DNA from 3 places in the Streptomyces sp. B6B3 genome. Region 3 is predicted to be linked to each of the others. Evidence: predicted binding sites of a transcription regulator. Region 3 holds the regulator's gene; each other region holds the start of a gene.
The links. The regulator HrcA, encoded in region 3, represses chaperone genes, less so after heat shock. The targets are predictions, from matches to a motif close to TTNGCACTCNGNNNNNCNGAGTGCNAA.

Region 1: the regulator HrcA is predicted to act here: its motif matches at 6,215-6,241, upstream of groES (co-chaperone GroES).
Region 2: the regulator HrcA is predicted to act here: its motif matches at 6,445-6,471, upstream of groL (chaperonin GroEL).

What each region holds. Positions count from the first base shown of each region.
Region 1 covers NZ_JBDPLU010000020.1:103,056-112,679, forward strand. The annotation lists gene shbA (RNA polymerase sigma factor ShbA) at 1-429, opposite strand, end outside; gene ABGB06_RS31370 (response regulator transcription factor) at 936-1,547, opposite strand; gene ABGB06_RS31375 (WhiB family transcriptional regulator) at 1,931-2,254, shown strand; gene ABGB06_RS31380 (SDR family oxidoreductase) at 2,281-3,075, shown strand; gene ABGB06_RS31385 (ester cyclase) at 3,162-3,860, shown strand; gene groL (chaperonin GroEL) at 3,993-5,615, opposite strand; gene groES (co-chaperone GroES) at 5,755-6,063, opposite strand; gene ABGB06_RS31400 (polysaccharide deacetylase family protein) at 6,363-7,256, opposite strand; gene ABGB06_RS31405 (class I SAM-dependent methyltransferase) at 7,414-8,601, shown strand; gene ABGB06_RS31410 (serine hydrolase domain-containing protein) at 8,626-9,624, opposite strand, start outside.
Region 2 covers NZ_JBDPLU010000003.1:236,370-245,993, reverse strand. The annotation lists gene ABGB06_RS08775 (DUF1707 and DUF4190 domain-containing protein) at 322-825, opposite strand; gene ABGB06_RS08770 (trehalose-6-phosphate synthase) at 999-2,426, opposite strand; gene ABGB06_RS08765 (glucosyl-3-phosphoglycerate synthase) at 2,552-3,517, opposite strand; SAM riboswitch class I at 3,745-3,887, shown strand; gene thrC (threonine synthase) at 3,905-5,203, shown strand; gene ABGB06_RS08755 (MoaD/ThiS family protein) at 5,269-5,544, shown strand; gene ABGB06_RS08750 (cold-shock protein) at 5,956-6,159, shown strand; gene groL (chaperonin GroEL) at 6,633-8,261, shown strand; gene murQ (N-acetylmuramic acid 6-phosphate etherase) at 8,480-9,427, opposite strand; gene ABGB06_RS08735 (MurR/RpiR family transcriptional regulator) at 9,552-9,624, opposite strand, start outside.
Region 3 covers NZ_JBDPLU010000004.1:356,718-366,341, forward strand. The annotation lists gene ABGB06_RS11795 (sodium-dependent transporter) at 1-267, shown strand, start outside; gene ABGB06_RS11800 (methionine/alanine import family NSS transporter small subunit) at 267-401, shown strand; gene ABGB06_RS11805 (RsmE family RNA methyltransferase) at 507-1,466, opposite strand; gene dnaJ (molecular chaperone DnaJ) at 1,496-2,626, opposite strand; gene hrcA (heat-inducible transcriptional repressor HrcA) at 2,627-3,643, opposite strand; gene ABGB06_RS11820 (MBL fold metallo-hydrolase) at 3,829-4,614, shown strand; gene ABGB06_RS11825 (DUF3097 domain-containing protein) at 4,648-5,490, shown strand; gene ABGB06_RS11830 (hypothetical protein) at 5,534-5,824, opposite strand; gene hemW (radical SAM family heme chaperone HemW) at 5,904-7,136, shown strand; gene ABGB06_RS11840 (AMP-binding protein) at 7,553-9,430, opposite strand; gene lepA (translation elongation factor 4) at 9,525-9,624, opposite strand, start outside.

The sequences.
Region 1 (9,624 bases), on a different contig from region 3:
CGGCAGGTTGGCGAGCAGCTTGCGGGCCCATTCGGCGTCGCTGCTGAGCAGCGCGCGCTCCTCGGGACCCAGCGAGTCGTCCGGCCACTCCGGCATCTCGTCGGCGGGCACGGCCCAGGCGCCGGGGTGCCGCAGCGCGGCCCGTTGCAGGTCGGCGACCTTGTGCTGGGCGATGGCGACGACGAACGCGTCGAACGGCCGCCCGGTGTCGCGGTAGCGAGGCAGGGCGCAGAGCACCGCCAGGCACACCTCCTGGGCGAGGTCGTCCACGAAGTGCCTGGCCTCTCCTGGGAGGCGGGCCAGTCGCATCCGGCAGTAGCGCAGCGCCAGGGGATGCACGTGGGCCAGAAGATCGTGCGTGGCCTGCGCGTCGCCTCGAGCCGCACGATGGACGAGCGCGCCGATCACTCCGGTCTCGTCATCGCGCATCAGACCATGGTGCACCGGCGCCGTGTGGTCCGGGCCGCCGTGGGCCGAGTTGTGCACCGAAGCGTTATGTGACGGTGCGGGAGCGCTCACCGTCGCGGTCTGCGGTGCCTGATACGGCGCGTTTCGAGGCATCGTCTGCGCCCTCCCCTCACACCGAACCGGCTCGTCCCCATGGAGCGTCATCCTTCAAGGATGCGGCACGCGCGAAGCTTTTGCGGTTGCGGCCGCGATCGCGAGCGTTCTTGCAGGTCCCGGGATGGCCGGAAACCGGCCCACCGACGGTCGCGCTCCGGACTCGGCGAAGGCGGCGGTCCCAACGTCTCGGGCGGCCGGGGGCGGCTGGGCGCGGCTGCCGTACCGGCGCGAACGGGGACGTGCGCGAACGGGAGTGCCGAGGGCGGGCGCGGGGGGCGGAGCCACGCGGTCGTGGCCTCGCCCCCGCGTCACGGCCGACTCATCTCACCTGCACAGACAGCGGCCGGACCTGCGACCCCCCAGCGGACCGGTCAGCGCACCAGGCCCCAGCGGAATCCCAGGGCCACGGCGTGCGCCCGGTCCGAGGCACCGAGCTTCTTGAACAGCCGGCGGGCGTGCGTCTTCACGGTGTCCTCGGAGAGGAAGAGCTCCCGGCCGATCTCCGCGTTGGAGCGGCCGTGGCTCATGCCCTCCAGGACCTGGATCTCGCGGGCGGTCAGCGTCGGTGCGGCACCCATGTCGGACGAGCGCAGCCGGCGCGGGGCCAGCCGCCAGGTCGGGTCGGCCAGCGCCTGGGTCACGGTCGCCCGCAGCTCGGCGCGCGAGGCGTCCTTGTGCAGGTACCCGCGGGCGCCGGCGGCCACGGCGAGCGCCACGCCGTCCAGGTCCTCGGCGACCGTCAGCATGATGATGCGGGCGCCGGGATCGGCCGACAACAGCCGCCGGACGGTCTCCACACCGCCCAGGCCCGGCATCCGGACGTCCATCAGGATCAGGTCGGAGCGATCGGCGCCCCAGCGGCGGAGCACCTCCTCGCCGTTGGCCGCCGTCGTGACCCGTTCGACGCCGGGCACGGTCGCGACCGCGCGGCGGAGCGCCTCCCGAGCGAGCGGGGAATCGTCGCAGACGAGGACGGATGTCATGGCCGCCCTCCGCAGCTGATGCGCATCACTGTGAGCCTCCAGGCAGTTGTCTGTCGTCACCTGTGCGATTGACAGCCCAGACCCCCTCCCGGGGGCTGTGGTCTGCGTCAACCGTTTACGCACTCTCAACGACGGTCACCCGAAAGAGTTACGGCTACCAACCCCACAGCAGAAGCACTCTACGTGATCGGACCGACACACGACAGCGACTCTCCAGATTCCCATGTCCCGACGTTCCCAACATCCATTTCCGTACCATTTAGACCTTTTGCCCACTTCATGGTGTATGAGGCTATATTCAGCTGGTAGTCATATTTACATCCACGTAGAGCCAACGCTGAGTGTTCCGCACGCTCGCCGTCTCGATGGGACAGGACAGACTGATGGCAGATTTCTCCCGCCTACCGGGCCCGAACGCCGACCTGTGGGACTGGCAGCTGCTCGCCGCGTGCCGTGGCGTGGACAGCTCCCTGTTCTTCCATCCCGAGGGCGAGCGAGGCGCCGCCCGCAGCTCTCGCGAGGAAGCGGCGAAGGAGGTGTGCATGCGCTGCCCGGTGCGCTCCGAGTGCGCGGCGCACGCGTTGTCGGTCAGAGAGCCCTACGGCGTGTGGGGCGGGTTGACCGAGGACGAGCGCGAGGAACTGCTCGGCCGGGCCCGGCGTGACCTCGTGCGCGCCAACGCCCACCAGCCCGGCGCCGCCGGCTAGCCGGTCCGCCCACTACCGTCTGGCGTATGACAACTGCATTGGTGACGGGATCAACAGTCGGGATCGGCGCCGCGTTCGCCCGGCGGCTGGCCCGCGACCGCCACGATCTGGTGTTGGTCGCCCGATCCGCTGACGCACTGCGACGTCAGGCGGCGGAACTGCATGACCGGCACGGCATCGAGGCCGCCGTGCTGGTGGCCGACCTGTCCACCGACGAGGGTCTCACCGCGGTCGAGGCCCGGCTGACCGACCCCGGCCGGCCCGTGGACCTGCTGGTCAACAACGCCGGCTTCGCGCTCAAGGGCCGGTTCCCCGAGGTGCCGGTGGCCGACGAGCTGCGCATGCTGAAGGTGCACTGCGAGGCGGTGCTGCGGCTGACCCACGCGGCGGTCGGGCCGATGCGGGAGCGCGGCCGCGGTTCGGTGGTGAACGTGGCCTCGGTGGCGGCCTTCCTGCCACGCGGCACGTACGGAGCGTCCAAGGCGTGGGTGGTCCAGTTCACCGAGGGTGCGGCCCGGGACCTGGCGGGGAGCGGGGTGCGACTGCTCGCGCTGTGCCCGGGATTCGTGCGCACCGAGTTCCACCAACGCGCGGGAATGCGCACCGACAGCATCCCCGGGTGGATGTGGCTGGACGCCGACCGGGTGGTGGACGCCGGGCTCAGGGCGCTGGCCCGCCGGCGCACCGTGTGCATACCGGACGCCCGCTACAAGACGCTGATGGGCGCGGCCCGACTGGTCCCCCGGCGCGCGCTGGGTGGCCTGTCCTCCCGGGCCGGACGCCGGTACGGCCCACGGCGAGACGGATCGTCCACGTCGTGAACGGGCATATCGGTCGAATGGCGTAAAAGAACTATTCTGGAAGAGTCATACACCGCACGACTACGCCGTTCGGAGGAAGACTCGCCATGTCATTCGTTCAGGTGATCGACTGCACGACGCACCGGGTCGAGGAACTGAATCGACTCATGGACGACTGGGCCTCGCTGACCCAGGGGAAGCGGACCGCGACCCACTCGATCGTGGGGCGCGACCTGGACGACCCCGCGCACGTCGTGGAGATCGTCGAGTTCCCGTCCTACGAGGAGGCGATGCGGAACTCCAAGCTGCCGGAGACCGACCGGATCTACGAGGAGATGGTGGCGCTGTGCGACGCGCCGCCGCGCTTCACGAACCTCGACGTTTTCCGGGACGACCAGCTGAACACGTCGACCGCGCGGCGTTACTTCGAGGTGCTCGGCGGGGAGCCGCGGGCGCTCGACGCGTTGGACGACCTGGTCACCCCCGACTACCGGGCGCACGATCCGGCCAACACCGTGGACCCGCTGGACCTGGCGGGATTCAAGGACGAGGCGACCATGTACATGAGCGCCTTCGCGCCCACGTTCGTCATCGAGAGCCAGATCGCCGAGGGCGACCTGGTGACGACCAGGTGGACGCTGACCGGGACGCACTCGGGCGAGTTCCAGGGGCTGGAGCCCAGCGGCCGGCGGATCACGCTGACCGGGCACACCACCCACCGGTTCCGCGAGGGGAAGATCGCGGAGTCCTACTGGAACTGGGACAACTACGGCCTGCTGGAGCAGTTGGGGCTGATCGCCGTGTGACCGGACAGCCGGCGACGGCCACCGACACGACGGCGATCGACACGCAAGGGGCCCGCCCCGCCGGATGGCGGAACGGGCCCCTCGGAGTCCGCGTCTCGCGCCGCCGCGCCGCGCGGCGCGTCGGCGCGCGGGTCAGTGCGCGTGGCCGTGGCCGCCCGCGGCCTGCTCCGGCTCCTCTTCCTTCTTCTCCACCACCAGGGTCTCGGTGGTGAGCAGCAGGGAGGCGATGGAGGCGGCGTTCTCCAGCGCGGAACGGGTGACCTTGACCGGGTCGATGACGCCGTCCTTCACCAGGTCGCCGTAGGTGCCGGTGGCGGCGTTGAAGCCCTCGCCCTTGTCCAGCTCGGCCACCTTCGAGGTGATGACGTAGCCCTCGAGGCCCGCGTTCTCGGCGATCCAGCGCAGCGGCTCGACCGCGGCGCGGCGCACGATCGCCACGCCCGTGGCCTCGTCGCCGGTCTTGCCGAGGTCGTCCGCGAGCACCCGGGCGGAGTGCACCAGGGAGGCGCCGCCGCCGGGGACGATGCCCTCCTCCACCGCGGCGCGGGTCGCCGAGATGGCGTCCTCGAGGCGGTGCTTCTTCTCCTTCAGCTCCACCTCGGTGGCGGCGCCGACCCGGATCACGCACACGCCGCCGGCCAGCTTCGCGAGGCGCTCCTGGAGCTTCTCGCGGTCCCAGTCGGAGTCGGTGGCCTCGATCTCGGCCTTGATCTGCGCCACCCGGCCCTGGATGTCCTCGCTCTTGCCGGCGCCGTCGACGATGGTGGTGTCGTCCTTGGTGATGGTCACGCGGCGGGCGGTGCCCAGCACCTCCAGGCCGACCTGGTCGAGCTTGAGGCCGACCTCCTCGGAGATCACGGTGCCGCCGGTCAGGGTGGCCATGTCACCGAGCATCGCCTTGCGGCGGTCGCCGAAGCCGGGGGCCTTGACGGCGGCGGAGTTGAACGTGCCGCGGATCTTGTTGACGACCAGGGTGGAGAGCGCCTCGCCCTCGACGTCCTCGGCGATGATCAGCAGCGGCTTCGAGGAGCCGGACTGCATGATCTTCTCCAGCAGCGGCAGCAGGTCCTGGATGGACGAGATCTTGCCCTGGTGGATGAGGATGTAGGGGTCCTCGAGGACGGCCTCCATGCGCTCCTGGTCGGTGACCATGTAGGGCGAGAGGTACCCCTTGTCGAAGGCCATGCCCTCGGTGAAGTCGAGCTCGAGGCCGAAGGTCTGGGCCTCCTCGACGGTGATCACACCGTCCTTGCCGACCTTGTCCATGGCCTCGGCGATCAGCTCGCCGACCTGCTTGTCCTGGGCGGACAGCGCGGCGACGGCGGCGATGTCCTCCTTGGAGTCGATCGGCCGGGCGCTGCCGCGCAGGTCCTCGGCCATGGCCGCGACCGCGGCGTCGATGCCCCGCTTCAGGCCGGAGGGGGAGGCGCCGGCGGCGACGTTCCGCAGGCCCTCGCGGACCAGCGCCTGAGCCAGCACGGTGGCGGTGGTGGTGCCGTCGCCCGCGATGTCGTTGGTCTTGGTCGCCACCTCCTTGACCAGCTGGGCGCCCAGGTTCTCGTACGGGTCCTCCGCCTCGACCTCGCGGGCGATGGTGACACCGTCGTTGGTGATGGTGGGCGCGCCGAACTTCTTGTCGATGACCACGTTGCGGCCGCGCGGGCCGATGGTCACCTTGACCGCGTCGGCGAGCTGGTTGACGCCACGCTCGAGGGCGCGCCGCGCGTCCTCGTCGAATTTCAGGATCTTCGCCATGGGTTTGCGTGTCCTCTTCCGCAATGAGTGCCGCAATGAGCCGCGCCCCGGCCCCGGGTATCCGTGGGGTCCCGGGGCGCGGTTCGGGTCTCGCCTGCTTCTGCTTGTTCCGTGCTCGCTGGTCGAACTGCCGAGCGAACTACTTCTCGATGATCGCGAGCACGTCGCGAGCCGAGAGAACGAGGTACTCCTCGTTGTTGTACTTCACCTCGGTGCCGCCGTACTTGCTGTACAGCACGATGTCGCCGACCTTCACGTCGAGCGGAAGACGGTTGCCGTCCTCGAAGCGGCCCGGGCCCACGGCCAGGACGGTGCCCTCCTGGGGCTTCTCCTTAGCGGTGTCCGGGATGACCAGGCCGGAGGCCGTGGTCTGCTCGGCGTCAAGCGGCTGGACCACGATGCGGTCCTCAAGAGGCTTGATGGCAACCTTGGAACTGGCGGTCGTCACGATCCGACCTCCCCCTTCGGAGATCTCACGGGGTCAATGTGTCTGGATGAATGGCGACCTGGTGGACCCGTCGTCGCGGGTGCCGGATCCGCCCGTCGCGCGTTGCTGGCACTCACCTGTGGAGAGTGCCAGCGTCGAGACTATGCCGCGGTTAGCACTCAGTCAACCAGAGTGCCAACTGGCCGGCGCGGCGTGGTGGTGCGGGCGTGGCGCGGCCGGCAGGGCGCGCGCCGGGCGTGCGGGCACGACCTCGGGCGCGACCTCGCGTGGAACCCCGGGCAGAGCCGAGGCGTGTCGCCTCACACGTAGTCTTCCAGGCGGGCGATGGCGAACCCCTGTTCGGTGACCTCGTCCACGATCCGGCGCAGCATGTCCACCATGTCCCCCGACGCGTCGCCCGCCCAGTCGCCCTCGCCCCGGAAGTGGCTGAGGATGATGTCCCCCGGATGGAACCTGCCGTCGGGGCGGGCCCATTCGACGCGGTCGGAGAACGCCTCCTGCGTCCACAGCGGCACACCGTCCACCCCGCAGGCCGCGGCCGCGCGGAGCGTGTCGGCGTCATAGGCGCCGTAGGGCGGCCGGAAGAGGGTGGGGCGCTCGCCGAACTCCCGCACCAGCACCTCCTGCTGGCGGCAGATCTCGGCACGCTGCTCGGCGTAGGACAGCAGGGGCATCTCCGGGTGGCCGACGGTGTGGTTCTGGATCGCCACGCCCTGCTCGTACGCCTCCCGGAAGTAGTCGTACCCGCCGTCGACCAGCCGGTCGGCGAGGAACGCGGTGAACGGGATCTCCAGCTCCCGCAGCATGTCCGGGACACGCGGGTCGTGTTCGGAGCCGTCGTCGATGGTGAGGAAGACGACCCGGTCCTCGGTGGGCACGCTGACGAACACCGGCGGGAGACCACCCGCGCCCACCAGGGGCACCCGCTCGTCCGGCCCGGGAGGCGCGGGCGGACGCAGCGGCACCAGGTCCAGGCCCCAACGGCGCGCGACGTCGGCACGGCTCGTCCCGGCCGTCGGAGCCCGGGCTCCCGACCGTCCGGGTTTCGCGGCGCCGGGAGCGTCCGCGCCCTCGGACGGAGGCGGCTCACCGGGCCGCGGGGGCGCGGGGTCGGGGTCGGCGCCCGGGCGGGCCGGTGCCGTGCAGGCCAGGGCCAGCAGCGCCAGGGCGAGCGCGCAGCACGTCCGTGGCAATTTTCCTACTTGTAGGAAAATCCTCATAATTCGGGAGGGTGTCAGCCGCCGGGCCGCCGCCGCGCGCACCGACCCGGAGCGTCCGGCGAGAATGACCCGTGTGGCCGCATCCTCCTCGTCGTCTCCCTCCCCACCCTCCTCCCCGTCCCCGTCCTCGGTGCCCCCGCTCGACGTCTTCCGGGCGCTGCTCACGGAGCCGGGCGCGGGCCTGCTGGCCGGGTTGCGGGAGCTCACTCCGGCCGAGGAGCTGACCACGGCCACCCGGCTGCGCCGCGACCATCCGGCGGAGGTGGTCTCGGCCGCCATCGGCCAGGCCCGGCTGCGGCAGCGCGCCGCGGCGAAGTTCGGCTCCGACGCCGAGCGGATGTACTTCACCGCCGACGGCGTGGAGCAGGCCACCCGCGCGCCGGTGGCCGCCTGGCGCGCGGAGAGGATCGCGGCACTCGGGGCGCGCACCGTGGCCGACCTCTGCTGCGGCATCGGCGGCGACGCCATCGCCCTGGCCAGGGCCGGGCTACGGGTGCTCGCCGTCGACCGCGACCCGTTGACCTGCGCGGTCGCCGAGGCCAACGCGGCGGCCCTGGGCCTCGCCGACCGCGTCACCGTGCGCCAGGCGGCGATCGGCGACCTTCCGGACGCGGAGCTCGCCGGCCACGACGCGGTGTTCCTCGACCCGGCGCGGCGCGGCGGCCGGGGCCGGACCTTCGATCCGGAGGCGTACTCGCCGCCGCTCTCCGAGGCCGTGCGGATCGCCGGCCTGGCCCCGCTCGCCGCGCTGAAGGTGGCGCCGGGACTGCCGCACGCCGCGATCCCGGCCGAGGCCACGGAGGCGGAATGGGTGTCGCACCGGGGCGAGGTGAAGGAGGCCGTGCTGTGGTTCGGCACCAACCCCGACCACCCGCGTCGTGCCACCGTCCTGCCCGGCCCGCACACCCTCGTCGGCGCCGGCCCGCAGGCGCCCACCGGCCCGCCGGGGCGCTACCTCCTCGAACCGGACGGCGCGGTGATCCGCGCGCACCTCGTCGCCGAACTCGCCGAGACGTTGAACGCCCGGCTCCTCGACCCGGCCATCGCCTATCTGACCACCGACGAGCCGCCGCCCCCGACGCCGTTCGCCAGGGCGTACGAGATCACCGACCGGCTCCCGTTCAACGTGAAGCGCCTCCGCGCGCTGCTGCGCGAGCGGGACGTCGGCACCGTCACCATCAAGAAGCGCGGCTCCGCCGTCACCCCGGAGGCCCTGCGCGCCAAGCTCCGCCTCGCTGGAGCGAAATCGGTCACGATCATCCTCACCCGCGTCGCCGACACCCCGACCATGCTCCTGGCCCAGCCCGTGCCGGCGTAGCCGGGCGGGGGGCCGCGGACCTTCTCAGCTGGTCAGGGCCTCCATGACGAAGGGGGTGTGCAGCGGGAGGGGGTTGGTGAGGTCGAGGGCGTTGCGGTAGAGGACGACGGTGCGGCCGGTGTCGGTGCGGAGCGCGACGCAGTTGAAGCCGGCGGTGGCGCCGGTGTGGCCGTAGGCGTGGTGGCCGCGCGGGAGCTCCAGGCGCATCAGCCCCATGCCGTAGCCCCGGCGGTCGCCCGTGGGGTGGGTGTCGGACATGGCCCGCCAGCTGCTCTCGTCGAGCAGCCCGCCGGTCATCAGCGTGTCCAGGAAGTGAGCCACGTCGTGCGGCGTCGAGACGAGGCCGCCCGCCGCCCACGACTCGGAGGGGCTGGCGGCGGTGAGGTCCGCGTACGGCTCGCCGAGCGCGGCGCGCGCGTACCCGGTGGCGTGCGGGCCGCGCAGGTGCGGGTCGGCCTCGGGCAGGTCGGTGTCGCGCAGCCCGAGCGGATTGAGGATGCGCTCCCACAGCAGGGCGGGCAGCCGCCAACCGGTGGCCCGCTCGGCGATGAGGCCGAGCAGGACGTAGTTGGTGCTGGAGTAGGCGTGCCGGGCGTCGGGCTCCTGCCAGCCGGCGGCGCCGACGGCGTGCGTGACCAGCGATTCGGGCGTGTGGTACCGCGCGTAGACGGAGGGGTCCGGCGGATCCCCGAACAGCGCGGGGACGTAGTGCGGGATGCCCGAGCGCATGCGCAGCAGGTGCTCGACGGTGATCCGGTCCGCGCCGGGAACGATGCCGGGCAACCAGCGCTTCACGGAGTCGTCCAGCGACAGCGCGTTGTCCTCCACCAGCTTCAGCACCAAGGCCGCGACGAACGGCTTGGTCACGCTGCCCACGCGGAAGCGGTCGGCCTCCGAGATCGCTCGGGGTCGCGCGAGGTCGGCCGTGCCGGCCGCGCCCGAGAACACCTCCCGACCGTCCTGGGTGACCAGCGCGAAGAGCCCGGGCCCGTACTCCGGGACCATCGAGTCGAGGAACGCGCG
Region 2 (9,624 bases), on a different contig from region 3:
GCCTCGCGGGCGCGTCCCGCCGTGCCGGACGGGGTCGGGCGGCCGTGAGCCGGCGGGCGGGCCGGTGGCAGCCCGGCGTGCGGGCCGTGCCGTGGGCCGGCGGGAGCTCCGACGGGCCGTCGGCCTCGGCCTTCCCGACGGGTTCCGAGGTGGGTGATCCGGCGGGTGGGGCCGGGGCGGCGCGACGTGCGGGCGGCGCCGCGGGGCCGTGATCCGGCGGAGTCCCGGCCGCGCCGTCGGCGTTGGCCTTTCCGACGGGCTTCCGAGGCGGCGGGGCGGTGTCGTCGCCCCGGCGCCGCGGGAAGCGGGGAAGCGGGGCGTTCAGTTCGTGAGGATGACCAGGATCACGATGAGCAGGATCCAGAAGGCGATGCCGAGGTAGCCGAGGATCAGGCCGGTGAGGGCGTAGCCGTCGCCGCGCTCGTGGGTGTGGCGCAACTCGGCGCGGGCCTTGTGGCCGAGCACCACCGAGGGGATCGAGGTCAGGCCCCAGGTGACCGGGCTCAGCAGTCCGCAGATCAGCGCCCCGAGGGCGTTGCCGTTGGTGGGCGGTGGCATCGGCAGGTACCGCGCCTGCGGCCAGTGCGCCTGCGGCCAGTGCGGCTGCGCCTGCGGCATCGGCATCGGCGCGGGCATCGGCGCGGGCTGGGCCTGCACCGGGCCCTGCGGCAGGTCGGCGACCAGCGAGTGCAACTCCCCGTACGTGCTGGCCCGCTGGACCCGGTCCAGCCGCGCCTCGAACTCCTCCTGCCGCAGCCGACCCTCGGCGAAGCCCGCCTTCAGCACGTCGCACGCCCGGTCCCGGTCCGCGTCCGAGGCGCGCATCATCGACTGCTGCCCCCATGACTGTTGCGGCCCGTACGGCTGCGGCGGACCGTACGGCCGCCACCCCTCCAGAGACATCCCCAGCCCTCCCCGCGCTCGACCAGGATTCCCTCCACTGTCCGCCCTGAAGGACGCGCGGGCAAGGGCCCGAGGTTTCCGCGGCGGCGGGCGACCTAGTCGCGCAGCGCGGCGAGTTGGGCCAGGAACCAGTCGCGCGGCGGCAGCGCGGTGGCGCCCGCGGCCAACTGCTTGGTGCGCCGCGCGCGCTCCTCGGCCGGCATGGTCAGGCCGCGGTGCAGCGCCTCGGCCGTGCCCGCGAGGTCGTAGGGGTTGACCAGCAGCGCGGCCTCGCCCAGCTCCGCGCTGGCCCCGGCCTCCCGGGAGAGCACCAGCGCGCAGCCGCCCTCGGCGACCAGCGGGACCTCCTTGGCCACCAGGTTCATGCCGTCCCTGATGGGGTTGACCAGCGCCACGTCCGCCATCCGGTAGGCGGCCAGCGACCGCGCGAAGTCGTCCTTCACGTGCAGCAGCACGGGCGTCCAGCCGTCCCGGCCGAACTCGGCGTTGATCTCCTCGGCGATTCGGGAGACCTCCGCCGTGTAGTCGCGGTACACCGCGAGGTCCTGCCGGGACGGGTAGGCGAAGGCGAGGTGCACGACGCGGTCGTGCCACTCCGGGCGGTCGGCGAGCAGCCGGCGGTAGGCCAGCAGCCCGCGCACGATGTTCTTGGACAGCTCGGTGCGGTCCACCCGGACGATCGTGCGCCGCTCGCCGACCTGCGCGCGCAGCTCGGCCAGCCGCTCGTCCACGTCCGCTCGGTGCGCCCGCTCCCGCAGGAAGTCCGCGTCCGCGCCGAGGCCGTGCACCCCGAGCCGGGTGGTGCGTCCCTCGAACGTCACCGCCGTGCCGTCCGCCGAGACGTCCGCGCCCAGCACGTCGGCGCAGCAGGCGGCGAACGCGTCGGCCCAGCGCCGGGTGAGGAACGCCGCGCGGTCGGCGCCCAGGATGCCGAGCAGCACCTGCCGGGCCACCCGGTCGGGCAGCACCCGGAACAGCTCGGGCGGCGCCCACGGCGTGTGCGAGAAGTGCCCGACGCGCAGCCCGGGCCGGCGCTCCCTGAGCATCCCCGGCACCAGCGAGAGGTGGTAGTCCTGCACCAGCGCGACGGTCCCGTCGCCGGCCTCCTCGGCGAGCGCGTCGGCGAAGGCCGCGTTGTACGCCTCGAAGCCGGCCCAGTGCGCCTCGAACGTCTCGTCGAACACCGGTTCGAGATGGGTCTGGTACAGCAGGTGGTGCACGAACCACAGCACGGAGTTGGCGACGCCGTTGTACGCCGCGTCGTAGGTCTCGGGCGGGATGTCCAGCATCCGCACCGCCTGCCCGCCCGTCCCCTCCGGGTCCAGCCGGGCCCCGGCGCGGCGGGCCGCCTCGCGGTCGCCGTCACCGAGCGCCGCGCACACCCACAGCCCGGCGTCGGGCCCGAGCGCGCTGAGGCCGGAGACGAGCCCGCCGCCGCCGCGCTTCGCGACGAGGGAGCCGTCGTCCGCCACCGCGTAGCTCACCGGGCCGCGGTTGGAGGCGACGAGGACTTCAGCGCTCATGGTGAGGGCTCAACCTTCCGTGCGGGACCTTCCGTGAAGGACTGGGCACGCGCGGAGACTAGCCAGGGCCGCGCGCGCCCAAACGTGTGCCCCGTCACACCAGCATCAGCCGACACACCCGCCCGTCATCCGAACCGGCGGGCGGCGTACTCGGGCACGCTGGCCATCGGCGGGCGTTCCTCGGTGTCGATCTCGTGGGTCTGCGGTGCGAAGCCGCCGGCCTCGGTGCGCTCGAACTGGGTGATCCCCTGCCGGGTGGGCATCGAGCCGCCCGGCAGCCGGCTCTGCGCGGTCCGCATGATGGCGGCGGCCATCCGGCCCAGGGCCTGACCGTCCTGGTGCCGGTGCTTCCGCACCCCCACGTCGACCTGGGCCAGTGCCTCCAGCCCCGCCACGTGCAGCGTGTCGATCAGCAGACCGAGCTCCACGCCGTACCCGACGGGGAACGGCAGCCGCTCCAGCAGTGTGCGCCGGGCCGCGTACTCGCCGCCCAGCGGCTGCACCACCCCGGCCAGCCGTGGCCAGTGCAGGTTCAGCAGCGGGCGGGCGACCAGCTCGGTGACCCGGCCGCCCTGCCCGGCGCCCGACGGCTGGTCGCCCAGCGGCCGGTCGTACATCGCCTTGACCAGCTGGACGTCCGGATCCGTGAGCAGCGGCCCGAGGATGCCCGAGACGAACCGGGCGTCGAACTCCCTCAGGTCCGCGTCCACGAAGCAGATGATCTCCCCGCTGGCGGCGAGCAGCGAGCGCCAGAGCACCTCGCCCTTGCCGGGGACCGTGGGGACCCGTGGCAGGATCTCGTCGCGGTGGACCACCTTGGCGCCCGCCGCGGCGGCCACCTCGGAGGTGCGGTCGGTGGAGCCGGAGTCCACCACCATCAGTTCGTCGATCAGTGGCACGTGCTCCATCAGGTCGCGCCGGAGCGTTTCCACGATGGCGCCGACGGTCGCCTCCTCGTTCAGCGCGGGGAGGATCACGCTGACACTGCCCGCCGAACCCGCCGCCCGCTTCGCGGCCAGCAACTGCGGCAGTGAGCGGTCAGCGGCGTCCCAGGACCGGCGACGTAGCCACTCCTCAGCCTCTTCCAGCACGAATGTCGCTCCTGTTCGCGTTCGGCCATGTTTTAACCCGTATGGCCGTATCTGCCCCTTCCTGGCGGAGTCCGAACCCGTCGGCTCCATTTTTTTCCCGGATCCCGCCCCAGAGCCCCGCCGCGTCTCGCGGATCGGACGGCCCGGGCCATTGTGCGGGCCGTCCGTTACAGTCTCGGACAGTGCAGGTGTCCTCCGCATATCAGGCCCTGCCGACAACCGCATACCGCTCATCCAGAGGGGCAGAGGGAACGGCCCGTTGAAGCCCCGGCAACCCTTCCGCCGGTTCTCGTGACACCTCCGCGAGGCTCCCGGTGGGGAAGGTGCCAATTCCGTCCTGTGGCGAGAGCCGTCACAGGGAAGATGAGGAGAAGGGCCTCGCTACCCATGTCTGTGCTTTCGACGCACACCCAGACCACCGCCTCCCAGGCCACGGCCGTCGACCTCGGTCCCGCCGTCGCGCTCTCCTGCCGAGAGTGTGGAGAGCGCTTTCCGCTCAGCCCCGAGTTCGCCTGCCGGTCCTGTTTCGGGCCGCTGGTGATCGCCTACGAGCTCCCCGACGGCGACCCCGAGGCGCTGCGCGCCCGGATCGAGGCGGGGCCGCAGAGCATCTGGCGTTACGCCCCGCTGCTGCCCGTGCCCGCCACGGTCGCCGAGCGACCGAACCTGAACCCGGGCTGCACCCCGCTGGTGCGGGCCGACCGGCTCGCGGCCGAGCTCGGCGTGACCGGCGAGCTGTACGTCAAGGACGACTCGGCCAACCCCACCCACTCCTTCAAGGACCGCGTCGTGGCCTGCGCCGTCGAGGCGGCCCGCGCCTTCGGCTTCACCACGCTGTCCTGCTCCTCCACCGGAAACCTGGCCGGCGCGGTGGGCGCCGCCGCCGCCCGCGCGGGACTGCGCTCCTGCGTCTTCATCCCGGAGGGCCTGGAGCAGGGCAAGGTCGTGATGGCCGCGGTCTACGGCGGCGAGGTGGTGGCGATCGACGGCACGTACGACGACGTCAACCGCTTCTGCAGCGAGCTGATCGGCGACCCGGCGGGCGAGGGCTGGGGCTTCGTGAACGTGAACCTCCGCCCGTACTACTCGGAGGGCTCCAAGACCCTGGCCTTCGAGATCTGCGAGAAGCTCGGCTGGCGGCTGCCCGACCAGCTGGTCATCCCGATCGCCTCGGGCTCGCAGCTGACGAAGATCGACAAGGGACTCAGGGAGCTGGTCGCGGTCGGACTGGTCGAGGACCGTCCCTACCGGATCTTCGGCGCGCAGGCCACCGGCTGCTCGCCGGTCGCCCAGGCGTTCCGCGCCGGTTACGACGTGGTGCGTCCGGTCCGTCCCGACACCATCGCCAAGTCGCTGGCCATCGGGAACCCGGCGGACGGCCCCTACGTGCTGGACATCGCGCGGCGCACCGGGGGCGCCGTGGAGGACGTCTCGGACGAGCAGATCGTGGACGCCATCACGCTGCTGGCCCGCACCGAGGGCATCTTCGCCGAGACCGCCGGCGGCGTGACGCTCGGCGTCACCAGGGAGCTCATCGAGGCGGGCACGCTGGACCCGAGCCTCACCACGGTCGTGCTGAACACCGGCGACGGCCTGAAGACCCTGGACGCCGTGGCCCCCGTCGCCGGGCCGACCGCCACCATTCCGCCCAGCCTCGACGCGTTCCGCGCCGCGGGCCTCGGCTGACCCCGCCCCTGACCGCGTCCCGGCAAGTGGCTCACGGCAAGTGACTCACGGAGAGTGAAGATCGCATGAGCGTTACCGTCCGTATCCCGACCATCCTGCGCAGCTACACCGGCGGACAGGCGGAGGTGACCGCCGCCGGCGGCACGGTCGGCGAGGTGCTCGCCGACCTCGAGAAGCAGCACCAGGGCATCGGCGCCCGGGTGCTGGACGACCAGGGTCGGCTGCGCCGTTTCGTGAACGTCTACGTGAACGACGACGACGTCCGGTTCGAGCAGGGCCTGGACACCCCCACGCCGGACGGCGTCGGCGTGTCGATCATCCCCGCGGTCGCCGGCGGCTGACCTCCGCCCCCTCCACCTGGCCCGCTCCGCCCCGAGGCGCGACCTCGGGGCGGAGCCACGTTCCCGGGGAGATACAGTGATCCCACGGACAATGGCCGCCACTCGCATATGAATTCACGACACATCGGGCTGGAAAGCGGCTGAAAATCGTCGCACCAATTGTCTGATTGGCGCGGTTGGGCCGTGGAAAAACGTTCAACTTTCAGCTACTATGCGGCGTTTGCCCGTTCTGGCTCGTCTCAATTTCTCCTCCGTATGACCTGTTGCACTGGGCGTACGTCCAGATACATTCAGCGGCGGTCGAGCGTTCCGGCGCACACCCCCAATCGCCCGGGGGTGAGGTCTGCGAAGTGTGACCCGGGTCCGCGAAGTGCGGTCTCGTGAAAGGGCCGGCAATAGGGGAGTTAGGAAATGGCTCAGGGCACCGTCAAGTGGTTCAACGCGGAGAAGGGATACGGCTTCATCGCGGTCGACGGTGGTGCGGACGTGTTCGTCCACTACAGCGCGATCCAGATGGACGGCTACCGCACCCTGGAAGAGGGACAGCGGGTGGAGTTCGAGATCTCGCAGGGACAGAAGGGTCCACAGGCCGACATGGTCCGCGTCACCGCCTAACGCCGACCGCACCGCAACCTTCACAGGCCCCGCACCCGGCCCACCACCGGGCGCGGGGCCTCATGCGCGCTTCGCCCTCCGGGCAGGTCCGCCGCGACGCCCCCTGCCCTGACCACGCCCTGACCACCCCTCAGTGCCAGTCCGCCGGTAGGGCCCTCCGCTCCCCCTCGGCTGCGCCTGGGGGTGCCCCCAACTGACCACCGCCCCTCATCGGCCACCCTTCGGGTGGGCTTGCGCCCTCCGCGTCCCCGACCACCGCCCCTCATCGGCCACCCTTCGGGTGGGCTTGCACTCATGGGGGTCGAGTGCTAATCATGGGCGTTAGCACTCTGAGGGTGAGAGTGACAGCAAGGACCGGTTCGGTGAGGTCCGTGGCCGGGCGGTGCAGGGTACCGCCGGGGCGTGGGCCGTCCGTCGCGGGCGCCATCGCGGTCCGGAGCAATCCACCCCCGTATATGGGAGGACCACTTCACATGGCCAAGATCATCGCGTTCGACGAGGAGGCGCGGCGGGGCCTTGAGCGCGGGATGAACCAGCTCGCCGACGCCGTCAAGGTCACGCTGGGCCCCAAGGGCCGGAACGTCGTGCTGGAGAAGAAGTGGGGCGCCCCCACGATCACCAACGACGGCGTGTCCATCGCCAAGGAGATCGAGCTCGAGGACTCCTACGAGAAGATCGGCGCGGAGCTGGTCAAGGAGGTCGCGAAGAAGACCGACGACGTCGCGGGTGACGGCACCACCACCGCGACCGTGCTGGCGCAGGCGCTGGTCCGCGAGGGCCTGCGGAACGTCGCCGCCGGCGCCAACCCGATGGCGCTGAAGCGCGGCATCGAGGCGGCCGTGGAGCACGTCTCCGAGGCCCTGCTGCAGCAGGCCAAGGAGGTCGAGACCAAGGAGCAGATCGCCTCCACCGCCTCCATCTCCGCGGGCGACACCCAGATCGGCGAGCTGATCGCCGAGGCCATGGACAAGGTCGGCAAGGAAGGCGTCATCACGGTCGAGGAGTCGCAGACCTTCGGCCTGGAGCTTGAGCTCACCGAGGGCATGCGCTTCGACAAGGGCTACATCTCGGCCTACTTCGCCACCGACATGGAGCGCATGGAGGCGGAGCTCGAGGACCCCTACATCCTCATCGTCAACTCCAAGATCGGCGCGGTGAAGGACCTGCTGCCGCTGCTGGAGAAGGTCATGCAGTCCGGCAAGCCGCTGCTGATCATCGCCGAGGACGTCGAGGGCGAGGCCCTGTCCACCCTGGTGGTCAACAAGATCCGCGGCACCTTCAAGTCCGTCGCCGTCAAGGCCCCGGGCTTCGGTGACCGTCGCAAGGCCATGCTGGGCGACATCGCCATCCTCACCGGCGGTCAGGTCATCTCCGAGGAGGTCGGCCTGAAGCTGGAGAACGCCACCCTCGACCTGCTGGGCCGCGCCCGCAAGGTGGTCATCACCAAGGACGAGACCACCATCGTCGACGGTGCCGGCTCCAGCGAGCAGGTGCAGGGCCGGGTCAACCAGATCCGCGCCGAGATCGAGAACTCCGACTCGGACTACGACCGGGAGAAGCTCCAGGAGCGGCTCGCCAAGCTGGCCGGCGGCGTGGCCGTCATCAAGGCCGGCGCCGCCACCGAGGTGGAGCTGAAGGAGCGCAAGCACCGCATCGAGGACGCCGTGCGCAACGCCAAGGCGGCCGTCGAGGAGGGCATCGTCGCCGGTGGTGGCGTGGCCCTGCTGCAGGCCTCCACCGTCTTCGAGAAGCTGGACCTGGAGGGCGACGAGGCCACCGGCGCCGCCGCCGTCAAGCTGGCGCTCGAGGCCCCGCTGAAGCAGATCGCGGTCAACGCCGGTCTCGAGGGCGGCGTCGTGGCGGAGAAGGTGCGCAACCTGCCGGCCGGTCAGGGCCTGAACGCCGCGACCGGGGAGTACGTGGACATGCTGGCTTCAGGCATCATCGACCCGGCCAAGGTGACCCGCTCCGCGCTGCAGAACGCGGCCTCCATCGCGGCCCTGTTCCTCACCACCGAGGCGGTCATCGCCGACAAGCCGGAGAAGGCCGCGGCCGGTGCCGGCGACGCGGCGGGCGGCATGGGCGGTGGCATGGACTTCTGAGTCCACGCCACACGGCCGACCGTACGACCGTACGCACGCCGACGAGGGCGGCCAGGGCCCCGATCCTGCGTGCCTTGCGCATGAGTGTCTCCTTTCACTGTGGATGCACCGTGGGTGCGAGACACCCGGAGGATTCACCCTCCCGCGCCGGCAATAAGCATAAAATCGGAAAATTCAACCGCAACTGGGCAGCGGTTTCACCCGGTCGGGTAGGGCGGTCAGCCGCTCGCGGACGCGGTGCGCGCCGCGGTCAGCGCGGCGCGCAGGTGGCCGCCGGACTCCGCGAGCAGGCGGTCGGCGGTGGCCGCGTTCACGTCGCCGAGGATGATGAGGATGGCGTTCTTCACCTCGCCGCCGGTCGCGGCCAGCGCCCCCTCGATGGCGTCGTCGGACGCGCCCGTGGCGAGCTGCACGATGCGGCGGGACCGGGCGCGGAGCTTCTCGTTCGACGCGCGCACGTCCACCATCAGGTTCCCGTAGGTCTTGCCGAGCCTGATCATGCTGATGGTGGAGATCATGTTGAGCACCAGCTTCTGCGCGGTGCCGGCCTTCAGTCGGGTCGAGCCGGTGATCAGCTCGGGCCCCACCACGATCTCGATGCCGTGCTCCGCCGCGGCGGCCAGCGGCGAGTCGGCGTTGCAGGACAGCCCGATCGTCAACGCGCCCCTGGCGCGCGCGTGCTCCACCGCGCCGACCGCGTACGGCGTGCGCCCCGAGGCCGAGATGCCGACCACCACGTCGTCCGGGCCGACGCCCTGCCGATCCAGGTCGGCCGCGGCCAGCTCGCGGCTGTCCTCGGCGCCCTCCACGGCCGTCACCATGGCGTCGGGACCCCCGGCGATCAGCCCGACGACCTCCTTGGGATCGGTGTTGAACGTCGGCGGGCACTCGCTGGCGTCCAGCACCCCGAGCCGCCCGGCGGTGCCCGCGCCCAGGTAGAGGAGCCGTCCGCCGCGGGCCATCCGCTCCGCCGCCGCGTCGATGGCGGCGGCGATCCGGGGCAGCTGCCGGGTCACGGCCGCCGGCACCCCGGAGTCCTCCTCGTTCATCGCCCGCGCGATGTCGAGCGTGGAGCGCTGGTCGATCTCGGCCAGCTCGGGTCGGTACGCCTCGGTGGTCAGCGCGTCGAGCTCGGTCTGCAACTCACCGTAAGGGCTGGTGGACATCGTGGCGCGGCTCTCCGTGGGGGACGGCGGTGTCGGGGGTGGCTCAGGTGCTCGGGCCACTCGAGTGCTCGGGTGACTCGAATGAGGTGGGTGGAGCGTGCGGCGCCGGCGCGCCGAGGGCGGGTCAGCGCCCCCGGGGCGTGTGGCGGTGCGCCAGGGCCTCGTAGCTGGCGTGCAGGGCGGGCGCCGCCGACTCG
Region 3 (9,624 bases):
TCCGCGATCGGCCTGGGCGTGTGGTGGCGGATCTGCCTCGGCATCGTCACCCCGTTGGTGCTGGGCTGGATGATGGTGGACAGCCTGATCGACGAGTTCGACCAGAACTACGAGGGCTACGACACGTCCTTCCTGCTCTGGTCCGGCTGGGCCGTGGCCGGCGCCGCGCTGGCCGGCGGCGTGCTGCTGAGCCTGGTCCGGTGGCGCAGGACCCCCACGGCCACCAACCACGAGGAACCCGAGGGCGCGCCGGAGAGGAGCCTGTGATGTCCGCATCGGCCATCGTGATGATGATCATCGCCATCGGCATCGTCTGGGGCGGCCTGATGGTGGCGATCCTGCGGCTCACCCGGCACACGGAGGAGCCGCCGCCGGGCCCGGGCAGCCCGCCGGCCGGCTGACTCCGGCGGCCGGTGCGGCGGGGCCCCGTCGCACCGGCCCGAAGTCGGCCAGGCGCGGCCCGGTACCAGAAGGGCACGGGCGGGGCGGGTCTGCCGGTCGGGGGGCTAGTTCCAGCGGCCGGTGCGGGAAAGGATCACCGCGGCGGCGGCCGTGCCGGCGGTGGAGGTGCGGAGCACGGTGGGGCCGAGCCGGAACGGGCGGGCCCCGGCCTCGGTGAACGCCGCCAGCTCCTCGTCGGTGACGCCGCCCTCCGGGCCGACGATCAGGGTGATCCCGCCCTCCGCCGGCAGCGGCGCGGTGGCCAGCGGCTCCGTGGCCGCCTCGTGCAGCACGAAGGCCTTGCCGGCCGGACCGGGGGAGGCGACCGCCGTCTCGGCGCGGCTGGACGCGGCGTCCCCGGTTCCGGGGCGGGCGGATGCGGCATCCGCCGTCCCGGGGCGGCCGGGCGTGGCATCCGCTGACGCGGCCGGGCGCTCCGGCGAGGTGTGCGGTGCGAACGCCGGGGCGTCCGTGACGGTGGGGCCGCGGTCGGGCCACGCGGCGCCGAAGGGCGGTGTCGGTGCCGTCAGGGCCCGGACCAGCTGTGCGGTGGTGTGGGCGTCCGTGACGCGCGGGAAGCGCACGCGGCGCGCCTGTTTGCCCGCCTCGCGGGCGGTCGCGCGCCACCGGCCGAGCGCCCTGGCGCCGCGCTCGCCGCGCCACTGGGTGACGCAGCGGGCCGCCGACCAGGGCACGATCGCGTCCACCCCGGTCTCGGTCATCGTCTCCACGGCCAGCTCGCCGCGGTCGCCCTTGGGCAGCGCCTGCACCACGGTGAGCCACGGCCGGGGCGGCGGCTCGTGCCAGACCCGGTCCACCGCGACCGACAGCCGGTCCCGGTCCTCGATCGCCGCCACCGTGCCGGCGACGCCGGTGCCCGCGCCGTCCGTGAGCACGATCCCCTCGCCGGCCCGCAGCCGCCGCACGGCGACCGCGTGCCGGCCCTCAGGTCCGTCCAGGCCGAACGCGCCGCCGGCGCGCGCGCCGTTCAGCGAGTCGACAACGAAGACAGGCGCCGTCGCCACGGATGTGTCTCTCCCGCTTCCCCGACGGCCTAGCGGCCGTTGAAGGCGTCCTTGAGCCGGGAGAACAGCCCCTGCTGCCCGGGCTGGAACTGGCCGGTGGGCCGCTCCTCGCCGCGCAGCTTCGCCAGCCGGCGCAGCAGCTCCTCCTGCTCCGGGTCGAGCTTGCCCGGCGTCTGCACCTCCACGTGCACCACCAGGTCGCCCCGCCCGTTGCTCCTGAGGTGCGTGACGCCGCGGCCGTGCAGCGGGATGGACTGGCCCGACTGGGTGCCCGGCCTGATGTCCACCTCCTCCATGCCGTCCAGCGTCTCCAGCGGCACCTTGGTGCCCAGCGAGGCGGCCGTCATGGGGATGGTGACCGTGCAGTGCAGGTCGTCGCCGCGGCGCTGGAAGACCGGATGCGGGGTCTCCCTGATCTCCACGTAGAGATCGCCCGCGGGTCCGCCGCCCGGGCCGACCTCGCCCTCGCCGGCGAGCTGGATGCGCGTGCCGTTGTCCACACCGGCCGGGATCTTCACCGTCAGCGTGCGCCGGGTCCGCACCCGGCCGTCGCCCGCGCACTCCGGGCACGGGTTGGGCACCACGGTGCCGAAGCCCTGGCACTGGGGGCACGGCCGGGAGGTCATGACCTGGCCCAGGAACGAGCGGGTCACCTGGGAGACCTCGCCGCGACCGCGGCACATGTCGCAGGTCTGCGCCGAGGTGCCGGGCGCCGCGCCCTCACCGTTGCACGTGTTGCACACGGTGGCGGTGTCGACCTGGATCTCCTTGGTGCTGCCGAACGTCGCCTCGTTGAGGTCGATCTCCAGCCGGATCATGGCGTCCTGGCCACGCCGGGTGCGCGACTTGGGTCCGCGCTGCGCCGCCGTGCCGAAGAAGGCGTCCATGATGTCCGAGAAGTTCCCGAAGCCGGCGCCGAATCCGGGGCCGGGTCCGCCGGCCGCGCCCATGGGGTCGCCGCCGAGGTCGTACATCTGCTTCTTCTGGGGATCGGACAGCACCTCGTAGGCGGTGTTGATCTCCTTGAAGCGCTCCTGCGTCTTCGGGTCCGGGTTGACGTCCGGGTGCAGCTCGCGCGCGAGCCTCCGGAATGCCTTCTTGATCTCGTCCTGTGAGGCGTCGCGCTGCACACCCAGGACCGCGTAGTAGTCCGTCGCCACCTAGTTCTCCGCGAGGATCTGTCCGACGTACCGTGCCACTGCGCGCACCGCTCCCATCGTTCCCGGGTAGTCCATGCGGGTCGGTCCGACCACGCCCAGCTTCGCGACCGCCTCTTCTCCCGAACCGTAGCCGACGGAGACGACCGACGTGGAAGTCAGTCCCTCGTGCGGGTTCTCGTGCCCGATGCGGACCGTCATGCCCCTGTCCGTCGCCTCCCCCAGCAGCTTCAGGAGCACCACGTGCTCCTCCAGTGCCTCCAGCACCGGTCGGATGGTGAGCGGGAAGTCCTGCCCGAATCGCGTCAGGTTGGCCGTGCCGCCAATCATCAGCCGCTCCTCGGTCTCCTCCACCAGAGTCTCCAGCAAGGTGGACAACACCGTCGAGACCGTCGCCCGCTCCTCGGGCTCGAACGAGTCCGGCAGGTCCTGCACCAGGCGCGGCACGTCGGTGAACCGCTCACCGGCGATCCGGCTGTTCAGCCGGGCCCGGAGCTCGGCCACCGAGATCTCGCCGATCGGCGCCGGGCAGTCGATGACGCGCTGCTCCACCCGGCCCGTGTCGGTGATCAGCACCAGCATCAGCCGGGCCGGGGCGAGCGACAGCAGCTCGGCGTGCCGCACCGTGGAACGGGTCAGCGACGGGTACTGCACGACGGCGACCTGCCGGGTCAGCTGCGCGAGCAGCCGGACCGTGCGGCCCACCACGTCGTCGAGGTCCAGGGCGCCGGCCAGGAAGTTCTGGATGGCGCGGCGCTCGGCGGTGGACAGCGGCTTGACGTCCGCCAGCTTGTCCACGAAGAGCCGGTACCCCTTGTCGGTCGGCACCCGCCCGGCGCTCGTGTGCGGCTGGGCGATGTACCCCTCCTCCTCCAGGGCGGCCATGTCGTTGCGCACCGTGGCCGGGGAGACGCGCAGGTTGTGCCGCTCGGTCAACGCCTTGGAGCCGACCGGCTCCTCCGTGCCGACGTAGTCCTGGACGATGGCCCGCAGAACCTCGAGCCTGCGTTCACTGAGCATGCGCGCACCTCCCGTCCGGCCGTGAGCTCTTCCGCCTGCCGTCCTGGCACTCATTCGCGCGGAGTGCCAATCCCTGCCCCAGTGTACGGCTGGGTAGCACGGCCAGGGAAAGTGTGACGCAATGACGGTACCGCGACCGGGCCGGACACAGCAGGGCGCGAGCGCACCTGACGTAACCTCGTGTCATGCGAGGCGACATGCGCGACGAGGGGCCCGAGGAGGCGTCCGCCGACGGGGTCGCCGGCGCCGGCTCGGAAACCCGGGCGGAGACCCCGGAGCAGACCTGGGAAGAGGTCGCTCCCGCGGTGTGGCGCTGTCGGCTGCCGGGCTGGGACGAGACGGTGGGCGCGGTGGCCGGCGCCCGGGAGGCGCTGCTGGTCGACGCGGGTCCGTCCCGCCGGGCCGGGGCCGCGGTCGCCGCCCGGCTGCGCGATCTGCTGGGCCCGCCGGTGCGCCGGGTGGTGCTCACCCACCCGCATTTCGACCACGTGCTGGGCGTCGCGGCGTTCCCCGGCGCCGAGGTGTACGGGTCGGCCGGGCTCGGTCGGTACCTGGCGGACGCGCCGGTCGTGGACGAGGCGCTGGCGCACGGCCTGGATCCGCGGGACGCGAAGCCGGACGCGCTCGCCGGGCTCCGGGTCACCGACGTGACCGGCGAGACGGCGCTCGACCTGGGCGGCGGGCGCCGGGCGGTGCTGGTCCCGCTCGGTGCCGCGCACTCGCCGCACGATCTGGCGGTGCTGGTGCCGGGCACGCCGCCCGTGGTGTTCTGCGGCGACCTGGTCGAGGAGTCGGGCGAGCCGCAGGCCGGACCCGACGCCAGGCCCGAGGCCTGGCCGGCGGCCCTGGACCGGCTGCTGGCGCTCGGCGGCCCGGCGGCGCGCTACGTGCCGGGGCACGGCGCCGTGGTGGACGCGGCCTTCGTGCGCGCGCAGCGGCGGGAGCTCGCCGAGCGGTTCGGCGTGGGTTGACCGATCAGGACCGTCAGCTGATCGAATAGGCCCATGCGGAGCAGACAGTACGACCCCGACCTGACGCCGCCGTGGAAGCGGTCTCGGCCCGTTCCCGAGGTCGCGGCGGATCCGGGGCTGGTGGTCGAGGAGGTCACCAGCGGCTACTGCGGGGCGGTGATCCGCTGCGAGAAGACGGCGGAGGGCCCGACCGTGACCCTGGAGGACCGCTTCGGCCGGCACCGGGTGTTCCCGCTGGTGCCGCGCGGCTTCCTGCTGGAGGGCAGGCCGGTCACCCTGGTCCGGCCGCGGCCCCAGGGCGGCGACGGGGGGCGGACGCGGACCGCCTCGGGGTCGCTGGCGGTGCCGGGCGCCCGCGCCCGCGTGGCGCGCGCCGGGCGCATCTACGTCGAGGGCCGCCACGACGCCGAGTTGGTCGAACGGGTGTGGGGCGACGACCTGCGGGTCGAGGGCGTGGTCGTGGAGTACCTGGAGGGCGTCGACGATCTCCCGGCGATCGTGCGGGAGTTCGGCCCCAGCCCGGAGGCGCGACTGGGCGTGCTGGTGGACCATCTGGTGACCGGCTCCAAGGAGTCGCGGATCGCCGCGCAGGTCACGGACGAGAACGTGCTGGTGGTGGGGCACCCGTTCGTCGACATCTGGGCGGCGGTCAAACCGGCCTCGGTGGGCATCCCCGCCTGGCCCACCGTGCCACGCGGCCAGGACTGGAAGACCGGCGTCTGCCGGGCCCTGGGCTGGCCGGAGAACACGGCGGCCGCCTGGCGACGCATCCTGGGCCGGGTCCGCGACTACCGGGACCTGGAGCCCGCGCTGCTCGGCCCCGTGGAGCACCTCATCGACCACGTGACGGTCGGCGGCCCCGCGGGCCCGGCCTAGGCCCTGTTCGGCGGGACGAGGCTCTGCTCACACAAGGCTCTGCTCACACAAGGAAAAGATCCTCGTCGAAGACCGTGACCACGGCCACCACCATCAGGCCGTGCCCGATCAGGTACTCGATGAGGATGCCGGGCGCGACCTGCGCCTTTCGGTTGTCCTCGTGCGTCCCGACCGGCGCGCTGGCCTTGTGGTACGGGTCCCTGGCCAGGTTCGCCAGGCCGCGGTCGAGCAGCTCGCGGCGGTGCGGGGCCATCCGGTCCGCCGACTCGGCCGCCTCCACCGTGAAGGAGACGCGGAAGTCGGGGAAGTCGGGGCTCGCGGAATGGTCGGGCACTGCTCCTCCCCCGGCCTGTCGGTGGTGTGCGGGCCGCGGCCGTCATGAGGCCTCGGCGGCGTGTCGGACAATGAGGAGTATGCCCAGCGTTCAGCCCGATGGCGAGCCCGTGCCCGAGGACGGCGCGCTGCCGGCGCATGCGCTGGCCGGTGCGGCGGACCGCCCGCTCGCCTTCTACCTGCACGTCCCGTACTGCGCCGCCCGCTGCGGGTACTGCGACTTCAACACCTACACGACGAGCGAGCTGCGCGGCTCCGGCGGCGTGCTGGCCTCCCGGGAGAACTACGCGGAGGTGCTGGCCGAGGAGATCAGGCTGGCCCGCAAGGTGCTCGGGGACGACCCGCGCCCGGCCGCCACCGTCTTCGTCGGCGGCGGCACCCCGACGCTGCTGCCGCCGGCCGATCTGGGGCGGATGCTGGCGGCGATCCGCGCGGAGTTCGGGCTGGCGGCGGACGCCGAGGTCACCGTCGAGGCCAACCCCGACTCCGTCACCCCGGCCGCGCTGGCCGCGCTGCGGGAGACCGGGTTCAACCGGATCTCGTTCGGCATGCAGAGCGCCCGCCAGCACGTGCTGAACGTGCTGGAACGCACCCACACCCCGGGCCGGCCCGAGGCATGCGTGGCCGAGGCGCGGGCCGCCGGCTTCGCCCACGTGAACCTGGACCTGATCTACGGCACCCCGGGCGAGACCGACGCGGACTGGCACGCCTCGCTGGACGCGGCGCTCGGCGCCGGCCCCGACCACGTCTCGGCGTACTCGCTGATCGTCGAGGACGGCACCCGGCTCGCCCAGCGGGTGCGGCGCGGCGAGGTGCCGGCGACCGACGACGACGTGCACGCCGACCGCTACCTGATCGCCGAGCGGCGGCTGTCCGAGGCGGGCCTGACCTGGTACGAGATCTCCAACTGGGCCGCCTCCCCGGCCGCCCGCTGCCGGCACAACGAGCTGTACTGGACCGGCGCGGACTGGTGGGGCGCGGGTCCCGGCGCGCACAGTCACGTCGGCGGCGTCCGCTGGTGGAACGCGAAGCACCCGGGCCGTTACGCGGCGGCGCTGGCCGCCGGCCGCTCCCCCGGCGCCGGCCGCGAGGTGCTGTCGGCGGACGACCGGCGGGTGGAGCGGGTGCTGCTGGAGCTGCGGCTGGCCGAGGGCTGCCCGCTGACGCTGCTGCGCCCGGCCGGACGGGCGGCGGCCGAGCGGGCGCTGTCCGACGGCCTGCTCCGCCCCGACGCGTACGCCGACGGCCGCGCGGCCCTCACCCTCCGCGGCCGCCTCCTCGCCGACGCCCTCACCCGCGACCTGGTCGACTGACCGCGCTTCTTCCCGCCACCCGCCCGTCCCTTTCCCGGTGGGCTCCGCCCCCGCCCCCCTCGAACCCTCCGCCCGCCCGCGGAGCGACCCGGGGGAAGCCCCGGACACACGCCGAACGGCCGCCGGTCCGGGCCGCGCACCAGGCACCCGGGCGCCGGCGCGGGGCGCGGCCCTGCGCGCGACGGCGCGAGACCCGGCGCAGCCGCAGCAGGCCCGGGGCCGAGCCCCGGGAGACGCACGACGCACGGGCCGGGGCCCTCAGCCGGCCGGCCGGGCCAGGGGTGCCGGGCGGCGCTGCCCGGCACGGGCCCCGCGGCAGCGCGACTGCCGCAGGTGGCGGCCGGACCCGGAGCCGGGGCCCGGGGCGCAGCCCCGGCCGTGGGCGCCACGGGCTCCGGAGAACCCGCGGCAAGCGGTCACGCGGGCTCGTACATCTCGTCGATCAGCGTGCTGTACTCCGCCTCCACCACCGGGCGCTTGAGCTTGAGGCTCGGGGTCAGCTCGCCGTGTTCGACGTCCAGGTCGCGCGGCAGCAGCCGGTACTTCTTGATCGTCTGCCAGCGCTGCAGCCCGGCGTTGAGCTCCGCCACGTACCCGTCGATCAGCTGGCGGGTGCGCTCGTGGGCCATCAGCTCGGCGTAGTCCAGGCCGCCCAGGCCGTTCTCGTCCGCCCAGCCCGTGATCGCCTGCTCGTCGAGCGCGATCAGCGCGGAGCAGAAGTGCCGGCCGGCGCCGATCACCACCATGGTCGAGACGTACGGGCAGACCGCCTTGAACTGGCCCTCCACCTCGCTGGGCGCCACGTACTTGCCGCCCGAGGTCTTGAAAAGGTCCTTCTTCCGGTCGGTGATGCGCAGGTAGCCGTCGTCGGACAGCTCGCCGATGTCGCCGGTGTGGAACCAGCCGTCCGACTCCAGCACATCCGCCGTCTGCTCGGGCAGGCCGTGGTAGCCGTCCATGATCCCCGGGCCGCGCAGCATGATCTCGCCGTCGTCCGCGATCCGCACCTCGCAGCCGGGCAGCGCCTTGCCGACCGTGCCGGTGCGGTAGGACTCCTTGCGGTTGACGAAGCTCGCGGCGGCCGACTCGGTCAGGCCGTAGCCCTCCAGGATGGGAATGCCGGCGCCGGAGAAGAAGTAGCCGATGTCCGGGGTGAGCGCGGCCGAGCCGGAGACGCAGCCCTCCATCCGGCCGCCGAACGCCGCCCGCAGCTTGGCGTACACCAGCCGGTCGGCGACCGCGTGCTTCGCGCGGAGGCCGAACGGCACCGAGGGGGTGCCGGTGCGCCGGTGGTTCTCCTGGGCGGTCCTGGCGTACTCCTGGGCCACCCCGGCGGCCCAGGTGAAGATCCGGAACTTGGCCGCGCCGCCGGCCTTCGCCTTCATGGCGACGCCGTTGTAGACCTTCTCGAAGATCCGCGGCACACCGCACATCCGGGTGGGCCTCACCACCGGCAGGTTCTCGATGATCCGGTCGATCCGGCCGTCCACGGCCATCACGTGTCCGACCTTGATGTGCGAGGAGAGCAGCACCTTGCCGAAGACGTGCGCCAGCGGCAGCCACAGGTACTGCACGTCGTCGGTGTGCACCAGGTCGATCTGCTCGATCGCGTACCCCATGTACGACCAGGTGTCCTGCCGCAGCCGGACGCCCTTGGGGCGTCCCGTGGTGCCCGAGGTGTAGATCAACGTGGCCAGCTGCTCGGGGCGCAGCGCGGCCACGGTGTCCGTGACGCAGTCCGGGTTCTTCTCCAGGTAGGCGGTGCCGCGCTCCGCGAGGTCGCCCAGCGAGAGCACCCAGCCCTCGGGGTCGTCCGCGGTCGCCGCGGCGTCGCCGGCGTCGATCACCACGACGTGCCGCAGGCCGGGCAGCTCGGCCCGGTGGGAGCGGACCTTGGCGAGCTGGGCGGCGTTCTCCGCGATCAGCACCTTGCTCTCGGAGTCGGCGAGGATGAACGCCGTCTCCTCGCCGTTGGTCGTCGGGTAGACGGTGGTGACGGCGGCGCCGGCGCACATCACGCCGAGGTCGGCGAGGATCCAGTCGACGCGGGTGCTGGACGCGATGGCGACCCGCTCCTCGGGAAGCACGCCGAGGTCCATCAGCCCGGCGGCGATCGCGGACACCCGCTGGGCCGCCTCGGCCCAGGTGTAGCTGTGCCAGTCGTCGGGACCGTCACCCGCCGTGCTCACCGGGTAGCGGAACGCCTCCCGGTCAGGCGTGGCCGCGACCCGCTCCTGGAACAGGTGCGCCACGGACGGCGGTCGGGATTCGATCGACTGATGTGTCACGCTCACGACTTCCTCCGGGTGCCGCGCTGCAACGGAGCGACTGACGAGTAACTCTTGGGTGGCGATCAGGGTAAGGGTGATGGCCCTCGCATGTAAGAGGCTATTTCTGGTTCTTACCCGCGTCCTTGCCGGAGGACTTCCCCGATCCCTGGTCCGAGTCGGAGGAGAGCGCGGCGATGAACGCCTCCTGCGGCACCTCG